3 regions of the Mesorhizobium sp. M0145 genome follow, and region 1 is predicted to be linked to each of the others. Evidence: predicted binding sites of a transcription regulator. Region 1 holds the regulator's gene; each other region holds the start of a gene.
The links. Region 1 encodes PhoB, which activates phosphate uptake and scavenging genes when phosphate is short. Its sites were predicted from a motif close to TGTCATNNANCTGTCAT; they were not measured.
Positions count from the first base shown of each region.

Region 1 (3,279 bases):
GCTGCGTGTGTTCAACCGCATCTATGAGCTCTACCCAAAACAGACGGCCGAGGGCCAGGTGCTGCTCGACGGCAAGAACATTCTCGACCGGTCGCAGGATCTCAACCTCCTCAGGACCAAGATCGGCATGGTGTTCCAGAAGCCGACGCCGTTCCCGATGTCGATCTACGAGAACATCGCCTTCGGCGTCAGGCTCTACGAGAACCTCGGCAAGTCCGAGATGGACGGCCGCGTCGAACAGGCGTTGAAGCGCGCCGCGCTGTGGAGCGAGGTCAAGGACAAGCTCAACGCCAGCGGCTTGAGCCTGTCCGGCGGCCAGCAGCAGCGGCTCTGTATCGCCCGCACCGTGGCGGTGAAGCCGGAAGTCATTCTGCTCGACGAACCGGCTTCGGCGCTCGACCCGCTGTCGACTGCCAAGATCGAGGAACTGATCGACGAATTGCAAGCCGACTACACGATCGTCATCGTCACCCACAACATGCAGCAGGCGGCGCGCGTGTCGCGCCAGACCGCCTTCATGTATCTGGGTGAACTGGTCGAGTTCGACCGGACCGAGAAGATCTTCACGTCGCCCCGCGAGAAGCGCACGCAGGACTACATCACTGGCCGCTTCGGCTGAGCCATTCCGATCATGCATTTGAGGACAGGATCATGGGCGAACACACAGTCGCTTCTTTCGACGAGGATCTCGAGCAGATCAGCAAGCTGATCCGCGACATGGCCGACCTCGCCGGTTCGATGGTCGGCGGGGCGACCAAGGCCCTGTTGAATTCCGACAACGTGCTGGCGCAACGCGTCGTTTCCGACGACGCCATCATGGATGCGCGTCAACGCGAACTGGACGACCGCGCCATCACCCTGATCGCCAAACGCCAGCCGATGGCCCACGATCTTCGCCATGTGGTCGGAGCGATCCGCATGGCGGGCGACCTCGAACGCATCGGCGACCTTGCCAAGAATATCGCCAAGCGCGTGAGTGCGGTCGGCCTCAGCGCCACGCCGCGGGACCTGTCGCATTCCATCGACGCGATGGCGCAGCTGGTTCTCATCCAGGTGCAGGGTGTCATCGAGGAATATGCTGCAGGCGATGCGGCCGCGTTGGCCAAGCTGCGTGCCGCCGACGAGCGCATCGACGTCAAATACACGTCCGTGTTCCGCGAGCTCTTGACCTACATGATGGAAGATCCGCGCAACATCACCGCTTGCACGCACCTGCTGTTCTGCGCCAAGAATCTGGAGCGGATCGGCGACCATGTCACCAACATCGCCGAAAATGCGTATTATGTGCTGACCGGCGAGCAATTGCCGGTCAATCGTCCGAAGCAGGACGAAACGACAATGTCCGCACCGGTGACATGATGGGGGTGCCCAGCCGATGATCGCACCACGCATAATGGTGGTGGAGGACGAGGAGCCGTTGGGTGTGCTGCTCCGCTACAATCTCGAATCCGAAGGCTACCAGGTCGAGGTGGTGACACGCGGCGACGAAGCCGAGATCCGTTTGCAGGAGAATGTGCCCGACCTTTTGGTGCTCGACTGGATGATACCAGCGGTTTCCGGCATCGAGCTCTGTCGTCGGTTGCGGGTGCGCCCCGAAACCGAGCGGCTGCCGATCATCATGCTGACCGCGCGCGGCGAGGAGAGCGACCGGGTGCGCGGTCTTTCGACCGGCGCCGACGACTATCTGGTCAAACCGTTTTCGACACCGGAATTCATGGCCAGGGTCAAGGCGCTGCTGCGGCGCGCCAAGCCGGAAGTGCTGTCCAGCGTGCTGAAGGTCGGCGACATCGTGCTCGATCGCGAATCGCACAGGGTCTATCGCAAGAAGAGCGAAATCAGGCTCGGGCCGACCGAATTCCGGCTGCTCGAGTTCATGATGCGGCATCCGGGCCGTGTCTTCTCGCGCAGCCAGTTACTCGATAATGTCTGGGGCGAGACAATCTACATCGACGAACGCACCGTCGACGTGCATGTCGGGCGGCTGCGCAAAGCCGTCAACAACGGCCGGATGCCGGATGTCATCCGCACCATCCGCGGTGCCGGCTATGCGATCAGGGAAGATTGACCCGCCTGGTCAGGCTACGTTCTTTCTGACGCTGGGCCTCATTTGCGCGCCCGGCGCGAAAATCTCCTGGTCGACGAAGCTTAACGCCCGCATCGCGCAGCCTTCGCGGATCAGCGGCAATTCGTTCGGCTCTGTATCGAAGGAGATCGAGCCTGAATGCTGGCCGCCGGCGGTCTGGGCGATTGCCTTCCGCAAGGCCGGCTCGATCAGATCGAAGGCGGCGGCACTGGCGCCGACCATCGCGACCGGTGCCGGATCGATCAGCGCGAACAGCGAGCCGAGACCGAAACCCAGCGCTTCGCCGGCCTTGCGGTAGGCCTCGCGTTCCGGCCCATCTTTCTCGCGCGCCTGGGCCGCCAGTGCTCGCATGTCGGCGTCGCTGACGTCGGCGACCGGTTCGCTGTCTTCGCTCATCTGCCTGGCGTTGCGCCAGATGGCGTAGTTGCCGGCATAGGCCTCGATGCAGCCGCGCCGCCCGCAACGGCAGAGCGCGCCGCCCGGACGATGGATCATGTGGCCAAATTCGCCGCCCGAGGAATGCGTCCCGGTGAACAGTTCGCCCTTCAGCACCAGCCCCATGCCGATGCCATGCGAAAGCAGGATGGCGATGAAGTCGTCGCGATAGCGATCCGGATTGCGCCAGCGCAAAGCCACCGCCATCATGTTGCAGTCGTTCTCCACCGTTGCCGGGATGCCGAATTCGTCCTCCAGCATGTCGGCAAAGGCGATGTCGGTCTGCGGCGTGATCGGCGACCACAGCATGGCGCGTGCAGGGGAGTCGGTAATGCCCTGAATCGCCAGGGCGATGCGGGCGACACTGCGGACGTCAAGGTCTGGATCCTGCAGCCGGCGCCGGACGATGGCCATGCATTCACGGATCAGCTCGTCGCGCGGCATGGTCAGCGTGTCCAGCCGGCGCTGTTCCTCGGCGACCACCTGTCCCGTATAGTCGATAATGGCGGCCGACAGGAAATTCAGCGACAACACCACGGTCAGCACCGCCGCCGCTTCCGGGTTGAGGGCGAGGCCGACCTGCGGACGACCGCGTTTCAACGAAACGGGCTCGCTTGCCTTGCTCTCGGCGAGGATGCCTTCCCGTATCAGGTCGGAAGAGATCGCCGATATGGTCGAATGACTGAGGCCGGTGGTAGCTGCGATCTCAGTACGCGATGGCTGGCCGGCCCGGCGCACCGCCGAGATCACCATCGCCCGGT
Region 1 is NZ_JAMYTK010000001.1:754,610-757,888, reverse strand. It holds gene pstB (phosphate ABC transporter ATP-binding protein PstB) at 1-619, shown strand, start outside; gene phoU (phosphate signaling complex protein PhoU) at 652-1,359, shown strand; gene phoB (phosphate regulon transcriptional regulator PhoB) at 1,376-2,065, shown strand; gene NKJ28_RS03790 (ROK family protein) at 2,075-3,279, opposite strand, start outside.

Region 2 (3,279 bases), on a different contig from region 1:
TCAACCGCTGGTTCAAGACCAATCGCGGCCTGGTGATGGGACTGATGTCGGCGTCCAGTGCCACCGGGCTGCTGGTCTTCCTGCCGCTGCTCGCCTCGCTCGCCCAGTCGGGCGGCTGGAGGCCGATTGTCATCGCGGTCTCGGTTGCCACCGCCTGCCTGCTGCCGCTGGTCTGGCTGCTGGTGCCGGAGCGGCCGGCCTCCATCGGCATGGTGCGCTATGGCGCCGAGCTCGACGACGTGCCGCCGTCACCACCTGCCGCGCAAGGCAATTTCCTCGCGCATACGATGAGCACGCTGCGCCGCGCCGCCGGCACGCGCGTCTTTTGGTATCTGTTCGCCACTTTCTTCGTCTGCGGCTTCACCACCAACGGGTTGGTCGGCACTCACCTGATCGCCTTTTGCGGCGATATGGGCATTGGCGAAGTGCAGGCTGCAGGCCTGCTCTCGATGATGGGCATCTTCGATCTTATCGGCACGACGCTGTCGGGCTGGCTCACCGACCGTTTCGACCCGCGCAAGCTGCTCGGCGTCTATTACGGTATTCGCGGCCTGTCGCTGATCTATTTGCCCTATTCCGGCTTCTCGGCGACCAGCCTGATCATCTTCGCCGTGTTTTACGGACTGGACTGGATCGCCACGGTGCCGCCGACGCTCAGGCTTTCCAACGAGGCGTTCGGCGACCGCAGCGGGCCGATCGTCTTCGGCTGGATCGTCGCAGGCCATCAGGTTGGCGCCGCGACAGCGGCCTTCTTCGGCGGCACCATGCGCGAGCTGCAAGGCAATTACGAGCTTGCCTTCCTGATCGCCGGTATGACGGCAATAGCCGCCGCCTGCATCTCGCTGCTGATCAACACCAGCCGCCCGGCGTTCGACCCGGAACCGCAAGCGGCTTAGGGGTGCGCCAACGGTGCGGCTTTCCCTTCTCCCCTTGTGGGAGAAGGTGGCCGAGCGAAGCTCGGCCGGATGAGGGGTGTTCCAGCTTGGAACCGCCGGCACTCCGTCCAGCACCCCTCAACCGTCTTGGCGCTGCGCGCCAATCCACCTTCTCCCACAAGGGGAGAAGGAAAGAGCTAGCGCTCCTGTTGGTTGTTACGAAACCTTCATCGTTTCGAAATGTGCCTGAAACATTGAAGCTGGAGCTTGGCGGCGACGTTCAATGCCATCCAGGAGACAGCCATGAACAAGATTTCGATGACGCGGCGCGCTTTCGTCACGTCGGCCAGCGCCGTTGGCCTGGTCGGCGCCTCGGGCCTGGCGCTTCCCTATTACTCGCGCGCCAATCAGCGCCCGGCTTTCACCCATGGCATCCAGTCCGGCGACGTCGACGCCACCAGCGGCATGGTCTGGACACGCACCGACCGGCCGTCGCGCGTCATGTTCGAGGTGTCGCCGACCGAAAGCTTCACCAATGCCGTCCGCCTGGCGCCGCTCGATACCTCGCCGGCCAGCGATTATACGGTGAAGCGGCTGCTTACCGATCTCGCCTCCGACCAGGACATCTTCTACCGCATGGTCGCGGCCGATCTTGCCGACATCAACGCCGTTTCCGAGCCGGTCGTCGGCCGCTTCCGCACGGCACCTGCCTCGAAGCGCGACATTCGCTTTGCTTGGTCGGGCGACACCGCCGGCCAAGGCTGGGGCATCGACGAGACCGGCATGAAGACCTACGCCACCATTGCCAAGCACACGCCCGACTTCTTCCTGCATTCGGGCGATACGATCTATGCCGATGGTGCGATGAAGGACGAGGTCGACCTGCCCAACGGCGGCAAGTGGAAAAACAAAGTGCTGATCGACGAGAAGCGCAAGGTTGCCGAGACGCTGGACGAATACCGGGCGCAGTGGAAATACAACATGATGGACAGGCATGTGCTGGCGCTCAGCGCCATCTGTCCGACCTTCTATCAGTGGGATGACCACGAGGTGCTGAACAACTGGTCGGACTCGAAGGACCTGAGCGCCGACGATCGCTACACTGAAAAATCCATCCATGTGCTGACGGCACGTGCGGCGCGCGCCTTCCACGAAATGACGACGATCCGTTACGAGCCGTCGGAGCCCGGCCGCGTCTACCGCAAGATCGCCTATGGTCCGCTGCTCGACGTGTTCTTCCTCGACATGCGTTCCTACCGCGGCCCCAACGGTCCGGATATGCAGGAGACGATGACGCCGCAATCGCGCATCCTCGGTGAACAGCAGATCAAATGGCTGAAGCGTGAACTGGCGAATTCCAACGCAACCTGGAAAATCATCGCCGCCGACATGCCGCTCGGCCTCGTCGTCTGGAACGACGGCACCAAGAAGGTAGGGGCCGAGGCGGTCAGCAATGGCGACAATGGCCCGGCCAAAGGGCGTGAGCTGGAAATTGCCGACCTTCTTCGCTATATAAAGAATGCGGGTATCAGCAACACTGTCTGGCTCACCGCAGACGTGCATTACACAGCCGCGCATTACTACAATCCGGACAAGGCGCAGTTCCAGGACTTCAATCCGTTTTGGGAATTCGTTTCGGGTCCGATCCATTCCGGCACGTTCGGGCCTAATGGTTTCGATATGACATTCGGCCCGGAGCTGAAGTTCATAAAGGCACCAACTGCCGAACAGGGTCAAAACCTGGCGCCTTCGGCCGGCCTGCAGTTCTTCGGGCTCGTCGAAATCGATGGCGCCACCGAGCAGTTGACGGTGCGGCTGATGGATCGCGACGACAGCGAACTCTACAAGGTCACGCTCGATCCGGTGCGGTCGGCGTGAGCGACGGCGCCACTACCCTCGGGCCAGCCCGAGGGTAGGGCGTATATCAATCGGGATAGCAGACGACGGGAATGTTGGGCCAGACGGCGCTGTCGCATCCGGCATTTTGCTGCCGCTGCTTGAAGGCGGCGCTGACCGGCCCGGTCACCACCGGATCGACGCCATCGGGAGCATCGGCAAAAAGCTGCTCCGCCGACGGCTTGTCGGACGGCAAAGCAGACCGCGTCTCCTTGAACGACGCCGCCGACTGCGCCGCGCCGGCCGCGAGGAGGACGGCGAGCGCGGTACATGCCAAAATCGGCCGGAGTTTGATGCCTATCTCGATCATGAAATTCGAACTGTCCGGACCATGAAAGGTTCCGCCTTGGTTAATAATTCCACTTCACACCAAGACATTTAAGATTTGGTGACTTTATTTGGTGGCTCGCCTCCTCTTTCGCAATTGCGAAAAACCCTGTATGAGCCGCCCAACCGAAAGAGGCAGCGCCTTTTGGCCTGCTGCCTGCAACGCTCCCGAGACCGAAAC
Region 2 is NZ_JAMYTK010000016.1:63,992-67,270, reverse strand. It holds gene NKJ28_RS21790 (MFS transporter) at 1-896, shown strand, start outside; gene NKJ28_RS21785 (alkaline phosphatase D family protein) at 1,179-2,753, shown strand; gene NKJ28_RS21780 (hypothetical protein) at 2,800-3,081, opposite strand.
Region 2: the regulator PhoB is predicted to act here: its motif matches at 1,090-1,106, upstream of NKJ28_RS21785 (alkaline phosphatase D family protein).

Region 3 (3,279 bases), on a different contig from region 1:
TCTGGCCGAGCGCCTTGACGTCGTCGCGGTTGGAAAGATTGGCCGGGAAAAGCTTGACCCGGTCGCCCAGTTCGGCGGCCAGCGCCTCCAGTTTCTCGATACGTGTGCCATGCAGGCCGACGATGGCGCCCTGGCCGTGCAGCACGCGGGCGATCGCCTCGCCGATACCTCCCGATGCGCCGGTGACGAGCGCCTTGCGGCCGGTCAATTCGAACATTCTTGCCTCCTGATCTGAGCGAACACCCTTCGCATGGAGCGGGGTCAAATCGCCAGTTGATTATGCAAGCGCCGCCAGCGCCGCCTCGACATCCGCCGCGGATCCGATGGCAGTGGTGGCAATATCGCGGTTGATGCGGCGGGCCAGCCCCGACAGCACCTTGCCGGCGCCCACTTCGTAAAGCGTCGCAACGCCGTTGCTGCCGAACCACTCCACCGTTTCGCGCCAGCGCACGCGCCCGATCACCTGTTCGACGAGTCGGCGGGCGATCTCGTCGGGATCGCTCGTCGGGGTCACCGTAACATTGGAGACCAGCGGCACGACCGGCGCACTCTTCGTCACGGCGGCCAGCGCCTCCCGCATGATCTCGGCCGCAGGCTTCATCAATGCCGAATGGAAGGGCGCCGAGACCTGCAGCATCAGCGCCCGCTTGGCGCCCTTCTCCGTGCATAGCCTCGCCGCCAGTTCGACCACTGGCCTGGCGCCGGAGATCACCAGCTGGCCGCCGCCATTGTCATTGGCGATCTGGCAAACCAAGGCTTGTGCGGGATCTTTGGCGGCGCCCTGGGCGGCCTCTGCGCAAGCGGCTTCGACGTCGGCCTGTTCCAGCCCGATGATCGCCGCCATGGCGCCCTCGCCGGCCGGCACAGCCGCCTGCATGGCGTTGCCGCGGATGCGCAACAGCCGGGCGGCGTCGGCGACCGAAACGAAACCTGCGGCCGCAAGTGCCGAATATTCGCCGAGCGAGTGGCCGGCGACATAGGTGACCTTGCCGTTCAGGGAGAAGCCGCGCGCCTCCAGCGCCCGGATTGCGGCAAGCGACACCGCCATCAGCGCCGGCTGGGCGTTGGCGGTCAGCGTCAGCGTCTCTTCCGGGCCTTCCCAGATCAGCTTCGATAGGTTTTCGCCGAGCGCGTCGTCAACTTCCTCGAAGATCCGCCGCGATTCCACAAAGGTATCGGCGAGGTCCTTGCCCATGCCGACAGCCTGGCTGCCCTGCCCCGGAAAGGTGAATGCGATGGCCATCGGCGGCTCCCAGCTGCTGGTTCACGTTGCCTGTGACGCAAGGCGTGCGGCCAAGTCAAGTCCAACCTTGATCGCGTAATATCGGCCGAGTGCCTGTTTCGGCAGGCTTTTTGGCGATCACTCATGATGAAAACCGCTCACGATTTGTTTGCTGGCTCTTCTTATTTCCGCCGCAGGCGCTAAGCTTTGCGTGACAGTTCGATGACAATCGAGTGACGCTTTTGTTGCGGGCCGGGGAACTATTGAAGTGGCAAAGACCAAGCAGAGCGCAGCCGAGGCGGCGCCCCAGTTTCTTGAAGGCGATCCGTCGACCGGCTATCTGCCGGCGCGCAAATGGCCTGTCATCCGCTATGGCCTTATCAGCTTGCTGGCTGCGGCCATCCTTGTGTTTGCCATCGAACTGATCGTGCGCGGCAACTTTGCCGGCACCATTGATTTCTTTCTGCAGCCTTTCAAACCCGGCTGGACCACGATCATCATTTTTGCGCTGATCCTCATCGGCCTCGACGCCGTGCTCGGCCGCAGTCACCAGAGCCTGATGATCGTCGCGCCGCTGACATTGTCGCTGGCGTTCGTCGGCCACCAGAAGTCGCTGTATCTCGGCGATCCGCTCTATCCGACCGATTTCCTCTATTCCCGGCAGATCGTGGCATTGATGCCGCTTCTGGTACGCGATCGCCCGGGAACCGCCATTGCCCTGGCGATCGGCATCGTCGGCGGGCTGTCGCTGCTCGTCTATGGCTGGCGGCTATGGCGCCGCCGCGTTCCGGCACTCAGCCACAAGGGCCGCCTTGCCCGGCTGACGCTGACGGTGCCGCTGATCGCCTTCTTCGTCTCCATCATGGACTATGCCACTTTCTCGTGGACACGCGACCGGCTGCAGATCATCCCGATCATGTGGGACCAGAAGGAAAACTATGCCTCGAACGGTTTTGCGCTCGCCTTCGCGCTGAACGTCCCGATGGCGCATGTCTCGGCGCCGCCCGGCTATTCCGGCAAGGCGATCGAAGCGATCGGCAAACCGCAGGTGACGGCTTCGGTACCCGCCGAGAAGCCCGACATCATCGTCGTCATGAGCGAATCCTTCTGGGATCCGACCAAGCTACCCGGCGTCACCATCACGCCCGACCCTATCCCCAATGTGCGGGCACTGCGCACGGGTTACATGTTCTCGCCCGAGTTCGGCGGCATGACGGCCAACATCGAGTTCGAGGCCCTGACCGGCTTTTCCAACGCCTTCCTGCCGGCGGGCAGCATTCCCTACCAGCAATATGTGCGGACACCGACTCCCTCGCTGGCGACCTTCCTGAAAAGTCAAGGCTACCGGGCGCGCGCTATCCATCCCGGCACTAACTGGTTCTGGAACCGGGGGGCCGTCTATGCCGATTTCGGCTTCAACGACTTCAAGTCCGAGGAGACGTTGCCGCCCATGCAGAAGCGCGGACCGCTCGCGTCGGACGCTGCGATGACCGACGAGATTATCCACGAAGCCGATACCAGCGCCGAGCCGGTCTTCTTTTTCGCCGTCAGCCTGCAGAACCACGGGCCGTATGAGCCGTATCGCTATAACAATCCGACCCACAAGGTGCAGGCGCCGATCAGCCAATGGGCGCGTGAATCGCTGTTGAGCTATGCCGAAGGCTCTTCCGACGCGGACCGCGGCCTCGAGCGGCTGATCGAATGGGCGAAGAAACGCGAGCGGCCGACCGTCATCGCGTTCTTCGGCGACCATCTGCCGCCGCTTGGGCCGGTCTACGTCGAGACCGGCTTCCTGAAGGACAATGTTGCGCCGCGCAAGGAGGCGGCCGACCAGATGCTGCTGCACCACCAGACGCCGCTGATCGTCTGGTCGAATCGCAGCGGCCCGGCCGAGGATCTGGGCGCCGTCAGCCCGTCCTTCCTGCCCTACCATATCCTGAAGACAGCCGGCATCAGCCATCCCTATTACACCGGCTTCCTCGGACAGTTGCGAGAGCGCTACCGCGTTATCGACCGCAATTTGCTTTTGGCACCGGGGGGCGACGCCACCCCCGATT
Region 3 is NZ_JAMYTK010000043.1:8,281-11,559, reverse strand. It holds gene fabG (3-oxoacyl-[acyl-carrier-protein] reductase) at 1-217, opposite strand, end outside; gene fabD (ACP S-malonyltransferase) at 278-1,243, opposite strand; gene NKJ28_RS31645 (LTA synthase family protein) at 1,491-3,279, shown strand, end outside.
Region 3: the regulator PhoB is predicted to act here: its motif matches at 1,434-1,450, upstream of NKJ28_RS31645 (LTA synthase family protein).